3 regions of the Psychrobacillus sp. INOP01 genome follow, and region 1 is predicted to be linked to each of the others. Evidence: riboswitches for the same ligand, from Rfam matches in the RefSeq annotation. Region 1 holds a riboswitch; each other region holds the start of a gene.

Region 1 (3,289 bases):
AAAGCCTGGTCATCGTAATTATAAAGAATGCGGAGACAATTTTGCTCGTAAATTCTTAAAAGGCTTAGCAGTAAAATATAGAAGTTAAATTATAAAAGAGCGAATCCAAATGATAGTTGGAGTTCGCTCTTTTATTTTGGAGAATAAGATCTATCTAGTAATACTATTGATTTTCGTTTCCGGCGGACGCTTTCCGCGGGCGAGGTCGAGCCTCCTCGGGCGGCGCTACGCTTCCTCCCTGCGGGGTCTCGACTTTCTCGCTTATCCCGCTGGAGTCGCCGCCTTCCACTCCAATCAATCAAGAGAGTAGTCTTTATTAATAGGATTTAGCACAGCCTATGGCCAAGGTGACAGAATTAGTTTCAGTAAATGCAGTGAAACAAGCTGTATTTAGGAAAGATAAACACTTAAAACTACCGAGAAAAGAGAGCATAATTTAGCGACAAGTCTATTCAAAGTCTTAAGAAATCGATTTAAAACAGTTTTTTCCTAAAGGGTGCTCCTGCTTTTCTTATGAGGATACAGTTTCTAGCTGTGCGGCTAATATACTCTGTAAAGCACTGAGTTCCTCCGCATTTAAAGGAACCATAGGTAAGCGAACGCCACCTACAGGAATTCCTTTTAAATTTAATGCTGTTTTTACAGGTGTTGGATTTGGTGCTGCAAATAGTGCTTTCATGACAGGTAATAGTCTGCGGTGATCCTTAGCAGCTTCTCTTACATTGCCACTATTAAACTTTGCTATCATAGCTTGCATTTCATTTCCAATAACATGTGATGCTACTGAAATAACTCCTGTTCCACCAATCGATAGTACCGGAATTGTTAACCCATCATCACCACTATATAGCGAAAAGTCTTCAGGTGTATTACTAATAATTTCAGACATTGTATCTAAATTCCCGCCAGCTTCTTTAATAGCAACGATATTCGGAATTTCGGAAAGTCGGATAACAGTTTCTACTGACATGTTGACGACACTACGACCTGGAATATTGTATAGCATAGTCGGCAATGATGTAACTGCAGCAATAGTTTTGAAGTGTTGGTATAAACCTTCTTGTGAAGGCTTGTTATAATACGGAACTACAAGCATAATACCATCGACACCTGCATCAGCTGCTTGTCTTGTTAAATCGATGGATGCTTTAGTGTTATATGAGCCGGTACCAGCAATTACTGGGACTCTACCATTCACAACTTCCACTGTAAATTTAAACAGCTGGACTTTTTCTTCTTCTGTTAACGTAGGAGATTCTCCAGTTGTACCAGATACGACTAACCCTTCTGTTCCATTGGCAATTAAATAATTTATTAAATTTCGTGTGGCTGGAAAATCTATCTCTTCATTACGATCAAAAGGAGTCACCATAGCCGTTAATATTTGTCCAAAATTCATAACTTCTCCACATCCTATAGTTTTATTATTAAAAATTCAGGGAGAAGGGCAGTTATCAATTATGCCTCGGCGATAATTGCGTCTAGATTTTGAAGTGTGCTCAGGCCTGCGTGATGCAAGTCAGGTAGCCTTTAAAAATTCCCTTCAAAATCTAAGAATTCCGCCAGAGGCTTAACTTGAAACTTGCTTACTCAAGTTAATTAGACGCAAAAAAGCAACAACGAGGGCTCGTTGTTGCAGTAGAAATAAAGTAATATTTCTGTGCGTAAGATAGCCCTCCATATAGTCTCCTATATGACAATTCAGTGTTTATTCAACAGCTGAACCAGCTTCAAGAAAAATGAGATTCTTTCAACTTCGGCAAATTCCCCTTTCCACAATTGTCATAGGATCTCATTATCCTCCGAATGTGTACTGATGGTCTTCGCGCCTCTATCCTTACTTCAAATGTGCTTGAAATAAGAGAATATTTAATTATTAAAATAATACATGCTTTTTAATACTTTTGCAAGAGTTTACCTGTAAAATAAATATTAACTTATTTTTATGGCATGATAAACTATATTTTTGATGAAAACTAATAAGTTTCACAAGCAAAACCCATACTATACTAGAGGTGAAAAGGATGTATAAATTATTGTCTCATAATGATTTAGATGGAGTCGGATGTGGTATTTTAGCAAAGCTAGCTTTTGGAGAGCAAGTGAAAGTGCGTTACAATTCGATTTCATCCCTTAATCGAGAGATTGAATATTTTTTAGAAAATGATGAGCCAGATACGTTTTTATTTGTAACTGATTTGAGTCCAAACGAGGATAATGAAAAAAGACTTAATGATTTTTACAATGCAAAAGGGAAGGTCCAACTAATTGATCATCATAAATCGGCTTTGCATTTTAATGATTATGAGTGGGGATATATTTTAGTAGAAGATCAAGAAGGTAAATTAACTTCTGCTACTTCATTGTTATATGAATATCTTGTAACAAATAAACTGTTGGAACCAACTGCTGCACTAACGGAATTTGTAGAGCTAGTAAGGCAGTATGATACGTGGGAGTGGGAGAAGAACGGGAACCAACAAGCTCATTCCCTTAACTCACTTTTCTATTTAGTATCTATTGAAGAATTTGAAGGAAAAATGATGGATCGACTTCGCATAAGTGACCATTTCGATTTTGATGAATTTGAAAAGAAAATATTGAACATGGAAGAAGACAAGATTGACCGGTATATTCGTCGGAAGAAAAGAGAGATTGTACAGGCAAATGTAGGAGAACTTTTAGCTGGTATCGTGTATGCTGAAACGTATCATTCAGAGCTGGGCAATGAACTAGGAAAAGAATATCCACATCTCGACTATATAGCAATAGTGATAATGGGAGGAAAAAGAATCTCCCTTCGTACGATTTATGACCATATTGATGTATCTGAAGTTGCTGGTCAGTTCGGCGGTGGAGGTCATCAAAAAGCATCTGGCTGTACTTTAACAGAGGAAGCTTATAAATTATTTGTGTTGGACACTTTCCATCTGTCTCCAATACCAGAAGATGCAAAAAGAAATCAATATAATTTGAAAAAATCATCTTTCGGTTCTTTTTATAAGAATAGAAATAATGATACTTTCATTTTGTATTCTAAAAATAATCAGGATTGGATCCTTGAAAAAAATAAAACAGAAATAGAACAAACCTTTACTAGTTTTGAAGAAGGCGAGCGGTTCTTGAAAAGAAACTATGAGGCAGCTTTGGTAAGAGATGATCTGTTTGTCGATTACTTAATGAGTGAAGTGAAAAATAGAGAAAATTCATAATAATTTTTTGGTCATGACGGAGCAATTTTGAATTCTGAGCAGAAAGTAATTGCCTTTTGGACCAATTACTTTCGGTC
Region 2 (3,289 bases), 760 kb from region 1:
TTCGGCATCTTCTTTAGAGCGTTTTAACACTTTTACTTGACCGACCATACAGTTATTCAACACATTATGGTTGTTGAATAAGTTAAATTGTTGGAAAACCATTCCTAGCTTTGTTCGGTAGGCATGGATATCATGTTTTTCATCTAAAATATTCTCTCCGTTATAAATGATTTGCCCGCCACTGGGCTTTTCTAACAAGTTTATACAACGAAGTAAAGTGGACTTCCCTGATCCAGAGGAACCAATGATGCAAACAACTTCTCCCTTGTTCACCGAAAAATCTATATCTCTTAGAACCTCATGATTTCCGAAGGATTTACTTAAATGTTGAACTTCGATGACATTTTCCATAGATTTTTCCTCCTTCGTTTAATCTAAATTAGTATTATTTTTGGTTAACATAAGTTGTGGTGGTGGCTGCCCAATCATGCTGTAGTTTTCAGGTCCATCTAATTTTCTTTCTATATAACGTAATATTAATGTTACAGTAAACGTCATAACGAAATACAAAATACATGCTATAAAGAACGGTTCAAAGTACTTAAAGCTTATACCTGCAACTGTTTTCGCTTGAAAATATAGTTCCGTGACACCGATCACGTTTAATACCGATGTATCTTTAATATTTATGATAAATTGATTGCCTGTTGCTGGCAAAATATTTCGGATTACTTGAGGTAAAACAACACTCCACATTGTTTGAACGTGATTCATACCAATTGCTTGTGCAGCCTCGAATTGTCCTTTATCAATCGAAATGACACCACCCCGCACAATTTCTGCCATATAAGCTCCCGTGTTAATCGAAACGATGAATATCGCTGCCATTGTGCGGTCCATATCTATTCCAAAGGCTAGCGCAGACCCATAGAATATCACCATTGCTTGTACAATCATTGGTGTTCCTCTGAAAAATTCAATATATACAGAAAGTATCAGATTAACTATTTTTAATACAATACGTTTTAGTTTTCTTTCAGGCGTAGGAATTGTACGAATAACCCCTGCCAGTAAACCAATAACTGCTCCAATAATCGTCCCAATTATGGAGATTAATAGTGTCATTCCTGCTCCACGAAGGAACATCGGCCAGTTACTTGTAATCATCGAAATAATATATTCTATGCTCATACATTTCCCTCCTTCCAAATAAAAACCGACTGCAAAAAGATGCAGCCGGTATCACTTCATCCTTATTCTGCCGCTGGTTGGTTATTAATAGCAGCATCCATTATTTCTTGTCGCTCTTCTTCAGAAATTTCCGCTAAAATTTTGTTGATTGCCTCAGTTAAATCACTATCTTTTTTCAAACCTACAGCCACTGCTGTATCCTCTTCTTTTGCTTTAAATCCTTCCGTAAATTCAACCATTGCGAAGTTTTTATTTGCAGAAGAAGCACTAATCCCTTCTGGGCGCTCAGATACATAGCCATCAATAACTCCAGATTCCAAAGCTACACGCATTGCGGAGAAATTATCAGAGGCTGGTTGTTTTTTCACATCTTTAATTTGATCGATTACACCATAATGTGAAGTATTCAGCTGACCCGTAATTTTAGCACCACTAAAATCTTGAATAGAAGTAGCCCCTTCAAAAGGACCACCTTTTTTTACAACCATAACAAAGTTGGATGTATAATAGTTTTCTGAAAAGTCGATTGTTTCTTTACGCTCTTTTGTAGGAGACATTCCCGCTATAATTGCATCAATTTTATCTGATTGTAATGATGGTACAAGTCCATCCCATTCTGTTTTGACGATCACTAGCTCTTTTCCTAAACCATCTGCAATGCGTTTAGCAATTTCTACATCATATCCACCGGCATATTCTGCGTTTCCAGCAATCTTCACTCCACCATTGGAATCATCTAGCTGTGTCCAGTTAAAAGGTGCATAACCAGCTTCTAAACCTACTGTAAATGTATCTGCTGCTCCTTTAGAATCATCCGATGAAGATCCTGAAGTTTCTGTAGTGTCTGTTCCACAAGCTGCTATTAACAATAATAAGCTTGCGAATATCGTTAAAAGTACTAATCTCTTTTTCATTCTAATTACTCCCTTTTTTAATAATGTATGTTCGTTCCTATAAAAAAAGACAACTTGTACAAAAAAAGACCTGAGATGAACTCAGGTCGCAATATGTATAGTTGCCCTAAATCCTCTACTTTTCCCTAAATGAGATAGCACACCATTATAAACTGGGATGTTTATAGTGGACAGTCCTGCAATTATTAACTGCAGACCCAGCAAGTAATACCGAGCAATATTACAAACTTCGGCGACATTTCCTTCTCCCTAGTATCATAGCTTCTCAAACTCCACTAAGGACTGTTAAATATCGCGCCTCTACCTCACTATACTAAGTGAGGTCGTATTCAATTATGTTTCATAGTTTACAATACACGTATAATCCTGTCAACTGCTTCAGAATTATTATTTAGCTAAGTATATGTTATAATGATCAGTGGCAATATAAAAATAAAGAAAATTTAATTATTATTGCGTCTTTTCACATTGATAATTATTTTTTTTAATAGGAGTTGATATTATGGGATCTGTCCAGCTTACAGATCACAAAGTAACTGAAGAGATAGACAAAGATTATTCATTAGAGAAGGTACCCCGTAGCCAAAGAAATATGGGTTGGTTAAGTATAACCAATATTACATTAGGAATAGCCACTGCCATTTTTTACTTTCAAATGGGGAGCGTAATGGCTCTTCAATTTGGGGCACTTAATGCTATTATCTCCTCCATTTACGCAATAATAGTTGCCGGTATACTAGGAACCTTTATTGCTTACTTATCTGCAAAATCTGGTATGAATGTCAATTTATTATCCAGAGGAGGAGGTTTTGGCTATATAGGTGCTTCCTTAACGTCCTTCCTCTACGCGACAAACTTTATTATGTATTGTGCATTTGAAGGTCTCATTTTAGTTTCCGCGGTTCACACCTTCTTCCCCTCCCTACACGAATGGGCGCTAATCATTTTCTTCGGGTTTATCGTTATACCTTTAAATTGGTTTGGAATCAAACAGCTAGATAGAATACAAAGATGGTCTTTACCTATATTTGTTATTTTCTTAATAACAGCAATTGTTATATCGTTTTATGAGCCTCCTGTATTTGAAGGACCATTTTGGACTTATCTACCTGAAGGAGTACAAGTTGGAGGACAAGCTTTGCTTCTCTGCATAGGAATGCAACATGGAATAATGGGTCTAACAGCCCTCATAGCATCTGATTATGCACGTTTTCTAAAACCGAAAGATATTAAAATTGGATCTG
Region 3 (3,289 bases), 450 kb from region 1:
AGCCAATTGCAGCAATGACTGCACTAATAATGGCGTATGGTAACTGGGTCATTACGTGGTCAATTACGTTTACCCCTGCCCCAGTTGCTGACATAATGGTTGTATCTGAAATAGGGGAACAATGATCACCAAAAACTGCACCTGCTAAAACTGCCGCTAAAACTGGAAGTAATAATTCCGGCTCTACTACCATAATGATGCTTGCTCCAATTGGTAGTAAAATCCCAAAGGATCCCCATGACGATCCAGTTGCGAAAGCCATAAAAGCTGTTAAAACAAAAAGTAAGACTGGTATTATCCCTACCGGAATATTATTTTCTGTAACAAGCTTAGCTAAAAACTCACCAGTTCCTAGTGCTGTTATTAAAAACGAAAGAGACCAAGCAAATATTAAAATACAAATAGCCGGTAACATTGAATTTATACCTGAAATAACTGCTTTCCCTATTAACCCTATATTTGCCTCTGTGTTTTTCTTGAATTGACGAGTATACAATAATATAGCTAAAATACTCGATACCAGCCCACCTAAAAATAGAGAGAATGGAACGTCTGTGTTCTCAAAAATAACAAATAAGTTCATTACTTTTCCTGAAGCTTGGTAGCCTGTCCAAAACATCGCAAATAGAGTTACAGCAATTAACGATACAATTGGTAGGATTAAATCATTCACTTTACCAAAATTATTTTCCGGGAAATTACCTTGTAAATCACCTGGATTTGATTTATTTGGATCAAAAAGAACACCCGTTTCTTTTGCAAGAGTTTCATGTTTCTTCATCTCGCCTAAGTCGTTGTCTGTCCATGCAGTAAAAAATACCATTGCAAGCGCAGCAATTACATAGAAATTCATCGGTGCCATTAACATAAACGCCTCAAGTGGTGTATAGTCTGTTACTGCATGAGTAGCAAAAATAACACCCAGCTGACTTATTAAAAATGCGCCCCAGCTAGAAACTGGAGAAACTACACAAACAGGTGCTGATGTAGAGTCGATAAAATAAGCTAGCTTTGCACGAGATACTCGATGAGAATCTGTAATTGGTCGAGCAATTTGTCCGACAGCAAGCGCATTAAAATAATCGTCTACAAAAATAATAATTCCTAAAAAGGCTGTTAATAGCTTTGATCCCCGATTTGTTTTAATACGCTTAACTGCCCATGCTGCAAAAGCTGTACTTCCTCCAGATAAGCTGACAATCGCGGTAATTACTCCGAGCAGCAATATAAAAGATAATATATAAATATTATACATATTCAATCCATTATCCCAAAACGACGTGATAAAGGAATCCCAAAGAATGATTAATGAATCAATTGGCGAAAAGCTTTCTACTAATAAAGCTGCCGAAACGATTCCGACCCCCAATGATAATAAAACTCTCTTCGTCACAAGCACCATTACAATCGCCAGTAGTGGCGGCAAAATCGAAAATATCGTATTTTCCAAAACAATTTCCTCCTAAATAAAAAAGCCAACCTAATATCATATAGGTTGGCTTTTAGTAAAAATTTTAAGCATAAATTTTCTACTCTGTAGCTCTCCATTTATACTTTTGTATAAATGACAGTGTTATTTTTGTTCAAAATAACCCCAACTAGATTTGTCTCGACGATCAGCATCTAATTTCGGCAAAACTTCCTTCCGTTTACAATCACAGTTGTCATTCTCCTGTAAACTACTCTTAAGTTCTGCAGCCTCTACCTATTTCTATTTGTTTCTCCTAGTATAGCAGTAAATGCTATGTTTTAAAGGTTTTTTATTTTTCAGGTAATGGTAGTGGTACCTCTATTGATGGAGCAGCGTCCCCATCGCCACCTGTATATATATAAGGAACTTGGCCTTGCACGATTCCCATAGCAACAGGTATACTCTGTTCAACCGTACTCATTTTACTTGCTAGAGGAACGATTATTTGTACATTTACCTTAATGTGGATATTGACTTCAACATAAGCATTATTTATACCAAATTTAGTAATTGAAGGCACTACATTTGATTGTACATTTCCGATGACGTGAAAGCGTATAGGGATTTTCGGACCTAAGTTACCAATGATGGGTATATTCGTCGCTTGCCCCATTGGAACGAAAAATACGACTCCCCCCTGATCCTCCATCGTTTGTTTATCGTACTCGATGTCATCTAAATAAGGTAGACTTGAAAAGTTCCCCTGCTCAGCTTGCTCCAAATGAGACTGAACCAGCTGATTTGTATCAGATAGTATACGATTTATTATTTCTGTATTAAATCGAGTAGTTACCATTGTAGTACTATCTGATGGTACCTCTTCGATTATGTCATTTACATCGAGCGTATTGGAAATTCTTGAGTTAATAGCTTTATTAATTACCATGGATGCTATTTTAGTTGTTTGAACTTCTGCATATTCCAAGTAGGTTGCAGTCAACTGCTTATTAATATAATAGATGAGACCTCCAACTGATAACATAAAACAGATTAAAAAAATGGCTAATTTACGCTGACTAGTAAAGAAAGCAAATCGTTTTTTCTTCTTTCTATAGAACAAAAACAATCCCCCTAATTACTACTTATGTAAGGAGAGGGATTTTCATGACTTATATTCATTTTTTTCATACTGTCCATACCATTTCACGATATCTCGAATCATTTCTGGCATAAAATATTGTTTTGGTGCAAATTTTAATGAAGGAAAAAAGTAACCGAATGTAAACATATCTAAAGTTGCCAGTGTATATATTTCTTCAAATTCAAGCTGTGTTTCATTGACTAATACTGTACCATCTTCTAGTTCTTGAAGTTGTTCATATAATATTGCTCCTAGATAGTTACCTCTGAACCCTAACCCTTTTACTTCAAGCTTTGGCCATTTTTCATTTTTCGCTGTACGAATGACTTCGAGTAGCTCTGTGCCAGTTAATGTAATGACACATGGATTAATTGGGTGTGGCAAACATTGATGTAAATCTCTCGCAGTAATCGGCCCCTGCTGAAGGTCCTTTAAAAAAATTCCTGCTGGGAACATTGCACAGTTTGCATTCGTAAAGGCTAGAAGGGCTTTTCCGAAGAAATGAGATAAATCCGATTCCTTAAACCATTCCTTCTTCAATATAGAAGGGTTATAAAAAGCAATACTAGACATTTCAGCTATTCCTTCATTTTCCCATGCTAACTGTGAATCACTTGCGTTCATTGGAACTGGCAGTGTTTCTGTACGAAATAATATTGCCCTCTTCGATTGGATTGCTCTTGCTACATGATCAAATTCCAATGTCACAAGACCAATATTCATACCGAATTTACCTG

What was found. A riboswitch is a leader RNA that binds a small molecule or an ion and turns the genes downstream of it on or off. The one in region 1 is predicted to bind lysine.
Region 2: another riboswitch for lysine. It lies ahead of KD050_RS10550 (transporter substrate-binding domain-containing protein); the one in region 1 lies ahead of dapA (4-hydroxy-tetrahydrodipicolinate synthase).
Region 3: another riboswitch for lysine. It lies ahead of KD050_RS04415 (Na+/H+ antiporter NhaC family protein); the one in region 1 lies ahead of dapA (4-hydroxy-tetrahydrodipicolinate synthase).

The regions. Positions count from the first base shown of each region.
Region 1 covers NZ_CP073315.1:1,310,835-1,314,123, reverse strand. Annotated here, with positions in the region: gene KD050_RS06685 (YehS family protein) at 1-88, shown strand, start outside; gene dapA (4-hydroxy-tetrahydrodipicolinate synthase) at 512-1,399, opposite strand; lysine riboswitch at 1,663-1,842, opposite strand; gene KD050_RS06675 (DHH family phosphoesterase) at 2,025-3,212, shown strand.
Region 2 covers NZ_CP073315.1:2,072,775-2,076,063, forward strand. Annotated here, with positions in the region: gene KD050_RS10540 (amino acid ABC transporter ATP-binding protein) at 1-351, opposite strand, end outside; gene KD050_RS10545 (amino acid ABC transporter permease) at 370-1,131, opposite strand; gene KD050_RS10550 (transporter substrate-binding domain-containing protein) at 1,194-2,045, opposite strand; lysine riboswitch at 2,173-2,356, opposite strand; gene KD050_RS10555 (purine-cytosine permease family protein) at 2,548-3,289, shown strand, end outside.
Region 3 covers NZ_CP073315.1:859,783-863,071, forward strand. Annotated here, with positions in the region: gene KD050_RS04415 (Na+/H+ antiporter NhaC family protein) at 1-1,450, opposite strand, end outside; lysine riboswitch at 1,530-1,712, opposite strand; gene yunB (sporulation protein YunB) at 1,761-2,531, opposite strand; gene KD050_RS04425 (bifunctional metallophosphatase/5'-nucleotidase) at 2,574-3,289, opposite strand, start outside.